One region of the Mesorhizobium shangrilense genome, then DNA from elsewhere that is predicted to be linked to it. Evidence: predicted binding sites of a transcription regulator. Region 1 holds the regulator's gene; the other holds the start of a gene.
The links. The regulator LexA, encoded in region 1, represses DNA repair genes until DNA is damaged. The targets are predictions, from matches to a motif close to TGTTCNNNNTGTGTTCNG.
Positions count from the first base shown of each region.

Region 1 (7,598 bases):
ACTCTCGGAAGGCGTGTGAGGCTTGTCTGGTTTCGCGGACTTTCGCGCGTTGCGCGTTCATGTAGCATAGGAGGTCGAGGGCGCAAGGGGCAGACCCGATGGCTGGAGGAAGCCGGGGTACCGACGAGAGCGAGGATGCCGTCACCGGCGTCAGCGAATGGTTACTATTTGCACCCACCGTGGCGGTTCCGCCGACGCCGGTGGCGCCACCCCTATCGCGTCCCGGTGACGATCGTGCGCCTCCTGCCATACCCTCGGCAAATCCAGTTCCGGAGGCCGGTGCTGTCGTGCGTTTGCACCGGCAGTTCGGCCGCCTTTCGTTATCCGGTTTCCGCGGCATGGTGGTGTCCGCAGCCAACCTTGAGCTTGATCGCGGCGTTGCCTTTCTGTTGGTGCCGGTATTCCTTGCACTCGGCGTGATCGGATACTTTTCGCTGGGTGAGGAACCCGGTTTTCCGAAGATTGTCGCTGTCGTTTTCCTGGCGGCATCATGCGCATTCGTCTCGCGATCCTACCGCAAAACCCATTTGTGTTTCATGATGGCGCTGCTTTGCGCGCTGGGTGTGCTTGCCGCCAAGGTTGAGACATGGCGCGCCGGAACGCAGATCCTCGGTTCCGAAATCTCGACGCGACTGACGGGGCGTGTCGTCTCGCTCGACCAGATGCCGAATGGCCGCGTCCGGCTGACGATCGATGTTCTCTCGACGACAAGACCGACCCTGCGCTACGCGCCCGAACGGGTCCGCCTTTCCGCGCGAAAAATACCCTCCGACATGACCGCCGGTTCCCAAGTCGCGGGCTATGTTCGGCTGTTGCCACCCACCGGTCCGGTCCGTCCGGACAGTTATGACTTCTCGTTTGACAGCTATTTCACCGGCATTGGCGCCAGCGGCTTCTTCCTCAGCAATCCGACGATCGTTCCTTCCGACGATATGCCGTTTGCGGCGCGGCTTGGGTCGTCGATCGAAAACGCGCGCGAAACCATCGCCGATCATATCCGCACCAGCATCGGTGGCGCCGAGGGCGAGATTGCCGCCGCGCTTATCGTCGGCGTTCGTGCCGGAATCCCCGAAGAGATCAACGAGGCGATGCGGCGCACCGGCATCTATCATGTCATCTCCATTTCAGGACTTCACATGGCGCTGGTTGCCGGCACGATCATGCTGCTGCTGCGCGGTTCATTCGCCTTGTTTCCGGATTTCTCCTCGCGCCGTCCGGTCAAGAAATACGCAGCCGCGGCCGCGCTTGTCTCGATCGCCGCCTTTCTCGTGATTTCCGGCATTGTGGTCGCGGCTGAGCGCAGTTTCATCATGCTTTCGGTCATGCTTGTCGCTGTGCTGTTCGATCGGGCGGCATTGACCATACGCAATCTCGCAATCTCAGCCATTGCCGTTATCGTCGTCTCGCCGCACGAGGTGGTCGGCCCCAGTTTCCAGATGTCCTTTGCGGCGACCGCTGCTCTCGTTGGTGCCTATGCCGGCTGGTCCGACTATCGCGCGCGCAAGGTCAGCACGCCGCCGCCGCGACGATCTCTGCCCGGCTTCCTCATGCGAAAACTGCTGCTGGCGACCGGAGGCCTCGCCATGACGTCCATCATAGCTGGAAGCGCGACGGCACTCTTTGCGATCTGGCATTTCCAGCGGGTGTCACCGTTCAGCCTGTTTGCCAATCTGGCCATCATGCCGATCGTGTCGGTGATCGTCATGCCCTTTGCGGTCTTCAGTTCGCTGGCCATGCCATTCGGAGCGGATGGGCCGTTCCTCTATGTCATGGGCAAGGGGCTGACAGCGATGATCGCGCTGTCAGCCTGGTTCTCTGAACGTTCGCCGATCGACGCGGTCGGGTTGATTTCGCTGCAATCGGTCTTGCTGGTGACAGTCGCCCTGATCATCGCGACGATGGCGACAACCTGGCTGCGGCTGGCGTCACTGCCTTTCGCGCTTGCCGGCCTGCTGACGATTTCCGACACGCGCGCGCCGGATGTACTGATTTCGGAAGATGCGCGGCTGGTGGCGTTGCCGATCGGCGGTGGCGAACTTGCAGTGAGCCGCGAGCGCCCCAACGAATTCACGGCGGACAACTGGAAGCGTGCGCTGCAATCCGAAACCATCATCAAGCCGGAGAGCTTCGGCCAAAGCGATCCACAATTCGACATCGCTGATGCCGCTGATCTGCCGCCGGGCGCGCCATTCTCATTCTATTGCAGTGACGATCTATGCGTTGCCCGACACCCGTCCGGCGCGATCGTTGTTTATGTGGAGGATCGCAAGAAAGCTTGGAAAGCCTGTCGTTTTGCTGATCTGATCGTCATCAACGACGCGACAGGCTACGACCCTTGCCGCAATCCGACGGTCCTCGTCGTCACCAAACGACAACTCGCCCGCACGGGAAGTGCCGCCGTCTTCTTCGACCCGCAATCAGCGACTTCGCGACCGAAAATAAGCTTCGCGGTCGACAGACCGTACCGGCCTTGGCACCAGCAACGAAAATTCTCACGCGAGGCGAGGGGGCTGCCGCCCTATCGCAAGCCCGACAAACCCGTTGCTGCGCCGGCTCAATAACGCCGGATCAGTCCGACGAGCTTGCCTTGCACCTTGACGCGGTCGGGTCCGAAGATCCGGGTTTCGTAGGCAGGGTTGGCGGCCTCCAAGGCGATCGAGGCGCCTTTGCGGCGGAAGCGTTTCAGCGTCGCTTCTTCATCGTCGACCAGCGCCACGACGATCTCGCCGGGACTTGCGGTGTCGGCGTTGCGGATGATGACAGTATCGCCGTCGAAGATGCCAGCCTCGATCATCGAATCGCCCTTGACCTCCAGCGCATAGTGGTCGCCGCCCATGATCATGTCTGGCGGCACCGAGATGGAATGGGTCTGGTGCTGGATGGCATCGATCGGCACACCGGCGGCGATGCGGCCCATCACCGGGATGGATATCGCGGAGACCGCGTCATCGTCATTGCCAGCGGAAGGCATGCGGGTGGGGGCTGGCTTGATCTGTCGACCCAGGCTGCCCTGGATGACGCTCGGTGAAAATTTGCGCGCCGCGTTGAGGCCGGGTGCAATGGAATCGGGAAGACGCAGCACTTCCAGCGCACGAGCCCTGTTGGGTAGCCGGCGAATGAACCCGCGCTCTTCCAGCGCAGTGATCAGCCGGTGAATTCCGGACTTGGAAGCGAGGTCGAGCGCTTCCTTCATTTCGTCGAACGACGGGGGAATTCCGCTTTCCTTCAGCCGTTCATGGATGAACATCAGAAGTTCATGTTGCTTGCGCGTCAGCATGGCGGCCCCCAAGGGATTCGAAGACGGGATCTGAAACCAGAATCAGAAAAACAAACCCAGAACAAACACTATCTGTTCCAGTTGTGTTCCGCAACCGTTTAAAGTTTAATGAATATGTTCAGAGGGTGGAAACCATGCAATGCCCGCGACGGTTACCACGACAGCGGGCCGTGGTTCCAAATTTTGGCTTGGCCAAATTGAAATCATTTCGTTTTTTGCCTCTTGCGCAACCGTACAGCAGTCCTCGCCTCGTCGCCCGGACAACGGAAAATAATCCATTTGCGAAGCGGTTTGCCTCGCGGGTTGCCTAGCCCGCACGTGAACGAAACGAAGCCAAACTGCCAACCATTGGCAATTGCGGAATCTCATTTCCGGTCTGCCGCAAGTGGCCCCTTGGGCAGAGAGACTGCTCCGCCTCGAGTGGGCGAACATCAGGCTCATCGTCTTGGGTGAACCAGGGCGGGATTTCAGGCAGGCGGGATTGCCCCGGCCAGCACTTGCGCATAGGCGCCGGCATCAATGTTTCCGCCTGAAATAACGCAGACGATATTGCCGGTCGCGTGCTCGCTGCAAAGGGCGGCGGCCAGCGATGCGGCGCCCGCGCCTTCGGCCACGATCTTTGCGGTCGAGAACAGGAGCCGCATCGCGTCCGTTACCTGCTCAAGGCTGACGGCAATGGCTCCGTCGATAGACTGGTTCGCCAACGGCCATAGCGCGGGCACCAGGGACGGTCCGCCAATGCTCTTGATGAAGGACGGTCGTGTCTTGATCTCGACAATGCGCCCGGCTGCCAGTGCGGCGGTGACTGGAGCCGCGTTCTCGTCCTCGACCGCAAAGACCTTCGCCTGCGGCCGCAGTGCCTTGAGCGCGCTTGCGACCCCGGTTGTCATGCCGCCGCCGCCATAGGGTGTCAGCACGCAGTCGACCTCCGGCAGATCCTCGACGATCTCCAGGCCGATCGTGCCATTGCCCGCCAGCACCGCCTGATCGGTGACGGGATTCACGAGGAGTTCATCGGTGTCCGGTTGTTCAACGCCGGTGATGTAGCGCCACCAGGTCTCATGGGAGACGAAACGCACCTCTCCGCCGAGGCGGCGAACCCCGTCAATCTTGGTTCGTGGGGCGTCGGAATACATGTAGGCGGCCATTGGAACGCCAAGCGCTCTTGCTGCCCAGGCCATGCCATAGGCCATGTTGCCGGAACTGACGGTCGCGACGCCATGCCTCAGCGCCTCCGCGTCGCGAGAGAGCAAGGCATTGAGCGCCGGCCTGACCTTGAAGGCCCCGATGGGCGACAAGGTCTCGAGCTTGAGGAATATCCGTTGATCGGCCCGGCCAAGATCGACCCGCAGCAATGGCGTTCGCGGCAACCAGGTAGCCAGCCGGTCGCCGGCGGCAGCGATCTCGTCAAGCGTTGGACGGCGCGGAGGCGCTGAAATCATCCGCCGACAGCTTTCAGGCTGCCAGCACGCGCCGCGTATTTGTTTGCACCGACGTCTTCGCTGTGGACATAGACATGCAGCGTGTAGCCGACGTGAGCGGTCATCAGCGCCTTTGCCCGTTCGACGTCACGATCGAGCGCCGCTTCCATGATTGCAGTGTGGTGTTCGATTGCAATCGCCTCACGCAGCGCGTCCATTGCCTCTTCGTAGCCATCCTTGAGGCCGGCGGCGGCCCGCAACGTCGGCGCGAGCCCAAGAAAGCGATGGTGCCGGCGCAGTTGATCCGAGATTGTCGAGCGGAATCGCAACAGCCAACTCGATGTTGCGGCACTCAGCAGGGCCGCGTGGAAAGCTTCATGGTTCTCGTCCCATCTGTCGACGGCCGCGTCGGAAGGATCATCGACCGCGGTCTTGCAACGCGACAGCCGGTAATGGGCGGTGACCACCGCATCTTCCCACGCACTGCCACCTTTCTCGATCGATTCCAGGAACAGGGGGATCTCAACAACCATTCTTGCGCGTGCCAGATCCTCAAGTTCGGCCCGCGACACGGGCGCGACGGCAAAGCCGCGGTTGCTGATGGCCGTGACCAGGCGTTCAGCTTCGAGCCGAGACAATGCTTCGCGCAGCGGCGTCCAACCGACGCCATAGATGCCGCGCAGCGCACTCAGCTTGAGCGGTGCGCCCGGCATGAGCCGCGTGGTGAGGATGTCCCGCCGCAGCAGCTGATAGGCCGCCTCCGTCTTTGTCGAGTTCTTCTGGTCCTGCATCGCGGTCCATTCATCATCTGGTGTGGGCAAAATTATATATGATACGGAAGCATGGCAAGAATTATATATAATGTTTGACATGCGCGGAGGGACTGACCATGATCGCCGCAGTTGCCGTCCTATAGCGGCGCTAATCAAATCTGGGAGGAAATGATGATGAAGTCGAAGTCCGCTTGGCTGTCGGGATTGGCCCTGGCTGGCGCGCTGATGGTCAGCGCCGGGAGTGCCGCCGCCGATCAGATCCGCATCGGCATCGCCAATTTCGGCGAGCATCCGCAGCTGAACGCCGCCATCGCCGGTTTCAAGAAGGCGCTCACCGCGAACGGCTTCGTCGAGGGCAAGGATGTCGTCTACTCCGAAAGCCACACCAATTTCGATGCGTCGCTGGTTCCGCAGATGATCGCCAAGCTGCAGGCGGAGCAGCCCAAGCTGATGTACACCATCACCACGCCGGTCTCGCAGATCGCCAAGAAGGCGCTTGCCGGCTCGGGCATCCCGATCGTCTTCGCGGCAGTGACCGATCCGGTCGCGGCCAAGCTCGTTCCGTCATGGGACTCTGGTGACGAAGGCATGACTGGCGCCACCGATCTCCAGGATGTCGCAGCGGTGATGGCTTTCACCAAGAAGCTGCTGCCGAACGCCAAACGCTTTGGCGTGCCTTACAATCCGGGCGAGGCGAACGACGTCGCGCTGCTTGAAAAGATCAAGGAAGCGGCGCCCGCGGCAGGGTTCGAAGTCGTCGAGGTCGGTATCGACAACGTCAACGACATCCAGCAGCGCATCGCTTCGCTGGCAGGCAAGGCCGACGTGATCTACGGACCCACATCGAACCTCATCCAGCCGGCGATCGCGGCTGTCTCGGCAGCAGCGCGTCAGGCCGGCATCCCCGTGGTCAATGCGGACGACAATGCGGTGCGTAGCGGTGTCGTGCCGGCGAGCTTCGCGGTCAACTACGAGCAGGTTGGCGTCAACGCGGGCAACATCGCGGCGGAAGTCCTGAAGGGCAAGGACCCGAAGGCGATCCCGCCTTCGCGCCCGGCCTACAAGGACCACGCAGCGCTGATCTCGAAGAAGGCGATGGCCGCGTTCGGCATCGAAATCCCGGCTTCGCTGGCGGATTGCGGCTGCATCGTCGACTGACATCGAGCTTCATCAAGCAGGTGGCGGCACCTTGAAGGGGCCGCCACCGTTTTCGGGAGGGCCTGATGCTCGAGATCCGATCCGCACGCAAGGTTTTCTACAAGGGCCAGGCCGACGAGAAGGTCGCGCTCGATGGCCTCGACCTGTCCCTCGCCACCGGCGATTTCGGTGTCGTCATCGGTTCGAACGGGGCCGGCAAGAGCAGCATGCTCAACGCCATTTCTGGTGCCCTTGTCCTCGATTCCGGCAGAATACTGATCAATGGCGCTGATGTTACCGACATGCCGGTGCACAAGCGCGCCACGAAATTGGCCCGTGTTTTCCAGGATCCGATGCGCGGCACCGCTGCCAGCATGACGGTGGCGGAGAACATGCTGCTGGCCGACCTGCGCAGCCACAAGCGCACCCTGCGGCAAGGGCTTAACCCCACCCGGCTCGCATCCTACAAGGAGCGCCTCTCGATACTGGGCCTTGGCCTTGAAAATCGGCTGGATACCCGCGTCGACCTGCTCTCGGGTGGGCAGCGACAGTCACTGTCGCTGATCATGGCCGTCGGCGGATCGCCGGACCTGCTGTTGCTTGATGAACATACGGCGGCACTCGACCCGCGCACCGCGGAGATCGTCATGCAGGCTACGGTGCGTGCCGTAAATGCACTAAAGCTTACCACCCTGATGGTGACCCACAACATGCAGCACGCCGTGGACTATGGCAGCCGCGTGATCATGCTCGACGCGGGCCGGGTCCGCCTGGAAGTCGCCGGTGAGGCGAAAGCCGGGGTTACGGTCATCGACCTCATCGGCCATTTCTCCGTCAAGACCGACCGCATGTTGTTGGCGAGCTGATCATCATGGATTTTGTTCAGGAAATTCTGACGAGCTTCGTCTCGATCATTCCCGTCACCTTGGCGCAAAGCCTCTTGCTGGCCTTCGTCGTGCTTGGGATCATGATCCCATTTCGGATGCTGAA
Region 1 is NZ_JBEWSZ010000001.1:1,353,429-1,361,026, forward strand. It holds gene ABVQ20_RS06850 (ComEC/Rec2 family competence protein) at 99-2,561, shown strand; gene lexA (transcriptional repressor LexA) at 2,555-3,277, opposite strand; gene ABVQ20_RS06860 (pyridoxal-phosphate dependent enzyme) at 3,745-4,719, opposite strand; gene ABVQ20_RS06865 (GntR family transcriptional regulator) at 4,716-5,489, opposite strand; gene ABVQ20_RS06870 (ABC transporter substrate-binding protein) at 5,643-6,629, shown strand; gene ABVQ20_RS06875 (ABC transporter ATP-binding protein) at 6,695-7,474, shown strand; gene ABVQ20_RS06880 (ABC transporter permease) at 7,480-7,598, shown strand, end outside.

Region 2 (7,598 bases), 490 kb from region 1:
GGCATTTCATTCGCGAGCGGCAAGGCGCGAAGCTGGTCTGGGTGCCGGTCGACGATCTCGGCGCATTCCACATCGAGGAATTCGAGAAGCAACTGACCAGCCGTACGAAGCTGGTGGCGATCACCCAGATGTCGAATGCACTTGGCACGGTGACGCCGATCAAGGAGATCGTGCGCATCGCGCATGCGCGTGGAATTCCCGTGCTCGTCGACGGCAGCCAGAGCGCCGTCCACATGCCGATCGACGTGCAGGATCTCGATTGCGATTTCTTCGTCTTCACCGGCCACAAGGTCTACGGTCCCTCGGGCATCGGCGTGCTCTACGGCAAGAAGGACATTCTCGCGGGCATGCGGCCCTTCATGGGCGGTGGCGAGATGATCGAGGAGGTGACGGAAGACATCGTCACCTACAACGAGCCGCCGCATCGTTTTGAAGCGGGCACGCCGCCTATCGTCCAGGCGATCGGACTGGGTGCCGCGCTCGACTACATGGAAAGTGTCGGCCGCGACCGCATCGCCGCGCATGAGGCCGATCTGAAGGACTATGCCCATGAGCGGCTGCGCGCCATCAACTCGCTGCGCATCTTCGGCGACGCCCCGGGCAAGGGCGCCATCATCTCCTTCGAACTGCAAGGTATTCATGCCCATGACGTGTCGATGGTGATAGACAGGCAGGGCGTTGCAGTCCGCGCCGGCACGCATTGCGCCCAGCCGCTGTTGAAACGGTTTGGCGTAACCTCCACATGCAGGGCATCGTTCGGCATGTATAATACCAGGGCCGAAGTCGACGCTTTGGCCGAGGCGCTTGAAAAAGCGCGAAAGTTTTTTGGGTGACGACCATGGATGATGCGACCATCGCTGCAGAGACCGCTCCGGAAACGGCAGCCAACCCGCTGGTTTCCGCCTCGGCCATTCCGGCCGACGAACTGGCACGGCTGACCGACGACATCGTCTCGGCGCTGAAGACGGTCTACGACCCGGAAATCCCCGCCGACATCTACGAACTCGGCCTCATCTACAAGATCGACATCGAGGACGACCGCTCGGTCAAGATCGACATGACGCTGACCGCTCCCGGCTGTCCGGTCGCCGGCGAAATGCCCGGCTGGGTGGAGAATGCCGTTGGCGCTGTCGAAGGCGTGTCCGGCGTTGAGGTCAACATGACCTTCGATCCGCCCTGGTCGCCTGACCGCATGTCGGAAGAGGCGCAAGTCGCGGTTGGCTGGTACTAGCGTCGAGCCGGACAATGGTTGGTACACTTGCGCCAGTAGTAAAACTTCACCATTTTAGGTGAGGAATCATTCGGCAGGCCTTGAACCTGCATGGAATGGAGAAGGAAGAAGATGGGACGCTTCGCCGTCATCACGATGACCGAAAAGGCCGCCGACCGGGTGCGCGAGATTGTCGCGACCCGAGAAAATGCGCATGGCATTCGCCTGGGCATCAAGAAGGGCGGCTGCGCCGGCATGGAATACACGGTCGATCTGGTGACCGAGCCCAACACCAAGGACGACCACATCGAGCGCGACGGCGCGCATGTCTATGTCGCTCCCGAGGCAGCCCTTTTCCTGTTCGGCACCGAAATGGACTTCGAGCAGACGACACTGCGCACCGGCTTCACCTTCCACAACCCGAACCAGAGTTCGGCCTGCGGCTGCGGCGAATCTGTCGAACTGAAGCCTGCCGATCTCAAGGCGCTGGCAGAGGCACGCACTTCAGCCTGATTTTCCTTCGCCCCGTTTACGGGGAGAAGGTGGCCCGAAGGGCCGGATGAGGGGCCGAGCAGGCCCTGCAGTGTTCGCGCTGCCCCCATATGCCTGCCGGCATCTTCTCCCGTAAACGGGGCGAAGACAGTCACTCCACCCACATTCCCGTCCGTTTGTGCCAGTCGGCGATCGATTCTTCCGGGTAGACATCGAACGTCTTGTCGCCTTTGCCGACCACTGGTTCGACCCAGTTCGCCTTGTATTTCAACATCAGATGCACTCGGCTCGGCGGAATGGGCAGATCATTGTCGACTGCCGAAGCGAAGGGATGCACCAACTCGGGCCATGTCGGATCGTAGAGCCACAGCGCCGATCCGCATTTCCGGCAGAAATTCCGCTCGCCGGATGATATCTCGCAATGCGGATGTTCGTCGTCTTCGATCTTTGCCCGATAGACGCCGATGTTTCTCTTTCCCCGGATGTTCAAGGTTTCGCTGTCGGCGCCCAGATTGATGGCGAAGCCGCCGCCACCCTGCTGTTTGCGGCAGATCGAGCAGTAGCAGAGCATGAACGGCGCCGGCGTATGGCTTTCCACTTCGAAGCGCACGGCATTGCACCGGCAGGAACCCTTGAGCAGAAGCGGCATGGCAAAACTCCGGTGAATTCCCGTCAACTTGTCAGCATCGTTTTGGTTGCGACGATGACAGGGCTTAAACCCGGTGACATGATCGCCGGATGGACAATGAACGCATAGAAGAACTTTTCCAGAGCCTCGGCTCGGTCAGCATCAGAAAACTGTTTGGCGGCAAGGGCATCTACTCGGACGGCGTCATCGTCGCCATCGTGCTGCGCGGCGAATTGATGCTGAAGGCGGATGAGCAGAGCGCCGGCGATTTCGAAGCCGCCGGCTGCGTGCAGTGGACCTATACTGGCTCCCGCCACGGCAAGCTGGTCTCCATGCCCTATTGGAGCGTTCCCGACAGTGCCTTTGACGATCCCGATGAGATGGCGATGTGGGCGCGCCGGGCCTATGAGGCTGGGCGGCGGGCGGGGAAGTAGATTCCCACAAGCGCCAGGCGGCCCCCTCATCCGGCCGCTTTGCGGCCACCTTCTTCCCGAGGGGAGAAGAGGTCGATGTCGGCGCTGCAAACTCCTCTCCCCAAGGGGAGAGGTCGGATTGCCCTGAATTGCTCTTTGCAATTCGGTCTTGGCAATCCGGGTGAGGGGGCCTTCGCTGCGAACCTACAGCGCCTTCGCAATTCTCGCCGCCAGCCGCGCATTGTTCTCGACCAGCGCGATGTTGGTCTTCAGGCTGCGGCCGCCGGTCAGTTCGAGGATCTTCGACAGCAGGAACGGCGTCACCGCCTTGCCGGTGATGTTCTGCGCCACTGCGGCCTTCTGCGCCGCTTCGATATAGCCCGCCATCTCGCCGGCGGGGATTTCGTGGTTCTCCGGCACCGGATTGGCGATCAGCACGCCGCCGCCAAGCCCGAGCGCCTGTCGGGTCTTGTAGAAATGCGCGATGTCTTCTGGCGTATGCAGGGTCAGCGGCGCGCGGAAGGGCGAATGGCGCGACCAGAAGGCCGGCATCGTCTCGCAGCCATGGCCGACAACCGGCACGCCGCGCGTCTCCAGCACCTCGAGCGTCTTTTCGATGTCGAGGATCGCCTTGGCGCCGGCCGACACGACGATGACAGGCGTGCGCGCCAGTTCGTCAAGGTCGGCGGAGATGTCAAAGCTCTTCTCGGCGCCCTTGTGCACGCCGCCAATGCCGCCGGTGGCGAACACTTTTATCCCGACCATATGGGCAGCGATCATAGTGGCGGCGACTGTTGTGCCGCCGGTGCGTCCCTGCGCGACCGCGAAGCCGAGATCGGCGCGCGACAGCTTCATCGCGTCGCCGGTCATCGCCAGCGACTCCCGCTCGCCATCCGAAAGCCCGATCTTGATGCGGCCAGCGACCACGGCGATCGTCGCCGGCACGGCGCCGCCATCGCTGATGATCTTTTCGACATCGGCCGCCATGGCGCCATTGTCGGGGTAGGGCATGCCGTGGGTGATGATGGTGCTTTCCAGCGCCACCACTGGCCGGCCGGCGGCGAGTGCCTCCGCTACCGGCGCGTGAATATCGATGAAGGGGCGGGCGGTCTCTGGGGTCATGTTATCTCCAATCCGAAGTGCCAGGCGTCCATACAGGACGCGTAAGCAGACTTCAGCACTGTGAATTTGCCGGTCTCATGCCACTTCCTGCGCATCGGGCACAAGGGCCAGTGCTGCGGCAAAGCTGGCTGCATTGAAATCCGGAACGGCATTGGCGCTTTCGATCGCGAGTGTCGCAGCCGCGATGCCTTCACGCAACGCAGCACGCAACGGCACGCCATGCAACAGTGCTGCAACTGTCGTACCTGCCAGCGCGTCGCCGGCGCCGGTCACATCCGTAACCTTTCTCGGAGGCGGCGGCAGGATCGAGAAGGTGCCGGCCTGGTCGAAGCCGAGCATCGGATTGCCGCCCGCTGTTACCACGCCGCTTTTGAGCCCCGCACGTCGCAGGCCGTCGACGATGCCTTGTTCTGCCGTACCGGCGCCCACGCCGGCCAGGGCGAGCGCCTCGCGGCGGTTCATGAATACGACAGCCAATCTGTCGAGCACAGGCATCAACCGCACGATCTTGGCCGGTGAAATGGCAATCGCGAAAATCGGCTTGCCGGCGGCAAGCGATGCCAGCCGCTCCAGCGCGGTTGACGGCAGGTTCGCGTCGCAGAAGACGGCATCGGCGGCGTTGATGGCCTCGCGTACCTTGGCGCGGCGGATTTGCTTGGGAAACGCCAGATCGTACAGCGCCATGTCGGCAAAGCCGACGATCAGCTCGCCGTCACGATCGAGCAGCGCCGTATAGCTCGGCGTCGTCCGGTCGAGGAAAACCGCGGAAAGATCGATAATACCCGCCCTGTCGATGGCCGCTGACACCGTCTCGGCCGCGGCGTCGCCGCCGCGCACGGAAAGCAGCGACGCCGATACGCCGCGCCGCACGGTGCTTCGCAAGGCATTGAAGACGCCGCCGCCGACATCCTCGCGCATCGTGCCGGGGTTTGAAGCGGCGGGCACATAGTCTCCCGAAACCTGACCGCGCCGGTCGATGTGGGCGCCGCCTATCGCAAGGATTTTCGGGGATTTCACCATGCTGGCCATGTGACCTTTCTGTTTGCGCGGCTCGGACATTAATGCATGTCGCGCCCCAAGTGCGCGGCCCGACGCGTTCTAGATCGCCCGGCGCAACCTCGCAACCGAAGGTGCGATTCGGAAGAACGCGGATTGGGCCAGCGTCGGTCAGACCGGGCAGGCTTGGGCCAAAATTATGAAACAAAAATGGAACATGTGGAGATAACGATGTATTTTCAGAGAGTTAGAGGCTCTTGCCAAATGAGAACAAAAAAGGTACAAAGCAACAGGGATAACGGATTGTCCGGCCTTCATTGACGACCAAGGGGTGATGTATCATGGCTCAGAATACTTTGCGGCTTGTAGAGGATAAGGCAGTGGACAAATCAAAGGCTCTGGATGCGGCGCTGTCGCAAATCGAGCGGGCTTTCGGCAAGGGCTCGATCATGCGGCTCGGCGCGAACGAGCAGGTCGTCGAGATCGAGACCGTGCCGACCGGCTCGCTTGGCCTCGACATCGCGCTTGGCGTCGGCGGCCTGCCGCGCGGCCGCATCATTGAAATCTATGGGCCGGAAAGCTCGGGCAAAACGACGCTGGCGCTGCACACCGTTGCCGAAGCCCAGAAGAAGGGCGGCATCTGCGCCTTCGTCGATGCCGAGCACGCGCTTGACCCGGTCTATGCCCGCAAGCTCGGCGTCGATCTGGAGAACCTTTTGATCTCGCAGCCTGACACTGGCGAGCAGGCGCTGGAAATCTGCGACACGCTGGTGCGTTCCGGAGCCATCGACGTGCTGGTGGTCGATTCGGTCGCGGCGCTGACGCCGCGCGCCGAAATCGAGGGCGAGATGGGCGATTCGCTGCCGGGCCTGCAGGCCCGGCTGATGAGCCAGGCACTGCGCAAGCTGACCGCCTCGATCTCGCGCTCCAACACCATGGTCATCTTCATCAACCAGATCCGCATGAAGATCGGCGTCATGTTCGGTTCGCCCGAAACCACCACGGGTGGCAACGCGCTGAAATTCTATGCTTCGGTGCGCCTCGACATCCGCCGCATCGGCTCGGTCAAGGATCGCGACGAGGTCGTCGGCAACCAGACCCGCGTCAAGGTGGTCAAGAACAAGCTGGCGCCGCCCTTCAAGGTGGTCGAGTTCGACATCATGTACGGCGAAGGCGTCTCCAAGACCGGCGAACTGGTCGATCTCGGCGTCAAGGCCGGCGTGGTCGAGAAGTCGGGCGCCTGGTTCTCCTACAATTCGCAGCGTCTGGGCCAGGGTCGCGAGAACGCGAAACTGTTCCTGCGCGACAATCCCGATACGGCGCGCGAGATCGAGCTTGCACTCAGGCAAAATGCCGGTCTGATTGCGGAAAAATTCCTCGAGAATGGCGGCTCGGAAGGTGGCGACGACGGTTTCGAGGATGAAGCCGGCGCGATGTAGCCTGCAAGCAATGCCTGCAAGCACATATTGAGTTCGTGTATTCCCGTTTGAGTTTGCGTATTAATGCGTTTCAAGCCGCCGGCCTTAGGGTCGGCGGTTTTGCGTTTTGGCCGATTCGAACCGCTGGGGACGGGCGCGATCTGGACCCATTTCGTGTTTCTGGACAGGGTGCGGCGTGATCGCTAAAAGGCCAAAGTCTATCTTCTAAAGACGCAAAGCCCATTTTCCGCCGGCGGGCCGGCGGTTCTCTCGAAAAGGCAGCATTCATGAGTGGCGTGAACGAGATCCGGTCGACATTTCTCGACTACTTCCGCAAGGAGGGTCACGAGATCATCGCGTCGAGCCCGCTGGTGCCGCGCAACGATCCGACGCTGATGTTCACCAACGCCGGCATGGTGCAGTTCAAGAACGTCTTCACCGGTCTCGAGAAGCGGCCCTATTCGCGTGCCTCGACCGCCCAGAAGAGCGTTCGCGCCGGCGGCAAGCACAACGACCTCGACAATGTCGGCTACACAGCGCGCCACCTGACCTTCTTCGAGATGCTCGGCAATTTCTCCTTTGGCGACTATTTCAAGGAGCGCGCCATCGAGCTTGCCTGGAACCTGATCACCAAGGAATTCGGGCTGAACAAGGACAAGCTGCTGGTCACTGTCTATCACACGGATGACGAGGCTGCCGGCTTCTGGAAGAAGATTGCCGGCTTCTCCGACGACCGCATCATTCGCATTGCCACATCAGACAATTTCTGGGCGATGGGCGACACCGGACCTTGCGGGCCGTGCTCGGAGATCTTCATCGATCGGGGCGAACACATCTGGGGCGGCCCTCCCGGCAGCCCGGAAGAGGACGGCGACCGGTTCCTTGAATTCTGGAACCTGGTGTTCATGCAGTATGAACAGGTGACGAAGGACGAGCGCATCGATCTGCCGCGTCCGTCGATCGACACCGGCATGGGCCTGGAGCGCATGGCGTCCATCCTGCAGGGGGTGGAAAGCGTCTTCGAAACCGATCTGTTCCGTCATCTGATCGACGCGGCTTCATCCGCCATCGGGCACGGTCCCGACAAGGAGACGGTCGCGTCCTACCGTGTCATTGCGGATCATCTGCGCTCGTCCTCCTTCCTGGTCGCCGATGGCGTGCTGCCGTCGAACGAAGGCCGTGGTTATGTCCTTCGCCGCATCATGCGCCGCGCCATGCGTCACGCGCAGCTGCTCGGCGCCCGTGATCCGTTGATGTGGCGCCTGGTGCCGGCGCTGGTGCGTGAGATGGGCCAGGCCTATCCGGAACTGGTGCGCGGC
Region 2 is NZ_JBEWSZ010000001.1:1,840,398-1,847,995, reverse strand. It holds gene ABVQ20_RS09400 (cysteine desulfurase) at 1-833, shown strand, start outside; gene ABVQ20_RS09395 (SUF system Fe-S cluster assembly protein) at 839-1,231, shown strand; gene sufA (Fe-S cluster assembly scaffold SufA) at 1,343-1,723, shown strand; gene ABVQ20_RS09385 (GFA family protein) at 1,854-2,351, opposite strand; gene ABVQ20_RS09380 (TfoX/Sxy family protein) at 2,441-2,764, shown strand; gene ABVQ20_RS09375 (pseudouridine-5'-phosphate glycosidase) at 2,948-3,865, opposite strand; gene ABVQ20_RS09370 (carbohydrate kinase family protein) at 3,941-4,885, opposite strand; gene recA (recombinase RecA) at 5,203-6,300, shown strand; gene alaS (alanine--tRNA ligase) at 6,567-7,598, shown strand, end outside.
Region 2: a site for LexA is predicted at 5,062-5,079, ahead of recA (recombinase RecA). Genes of this name have one in related genera too.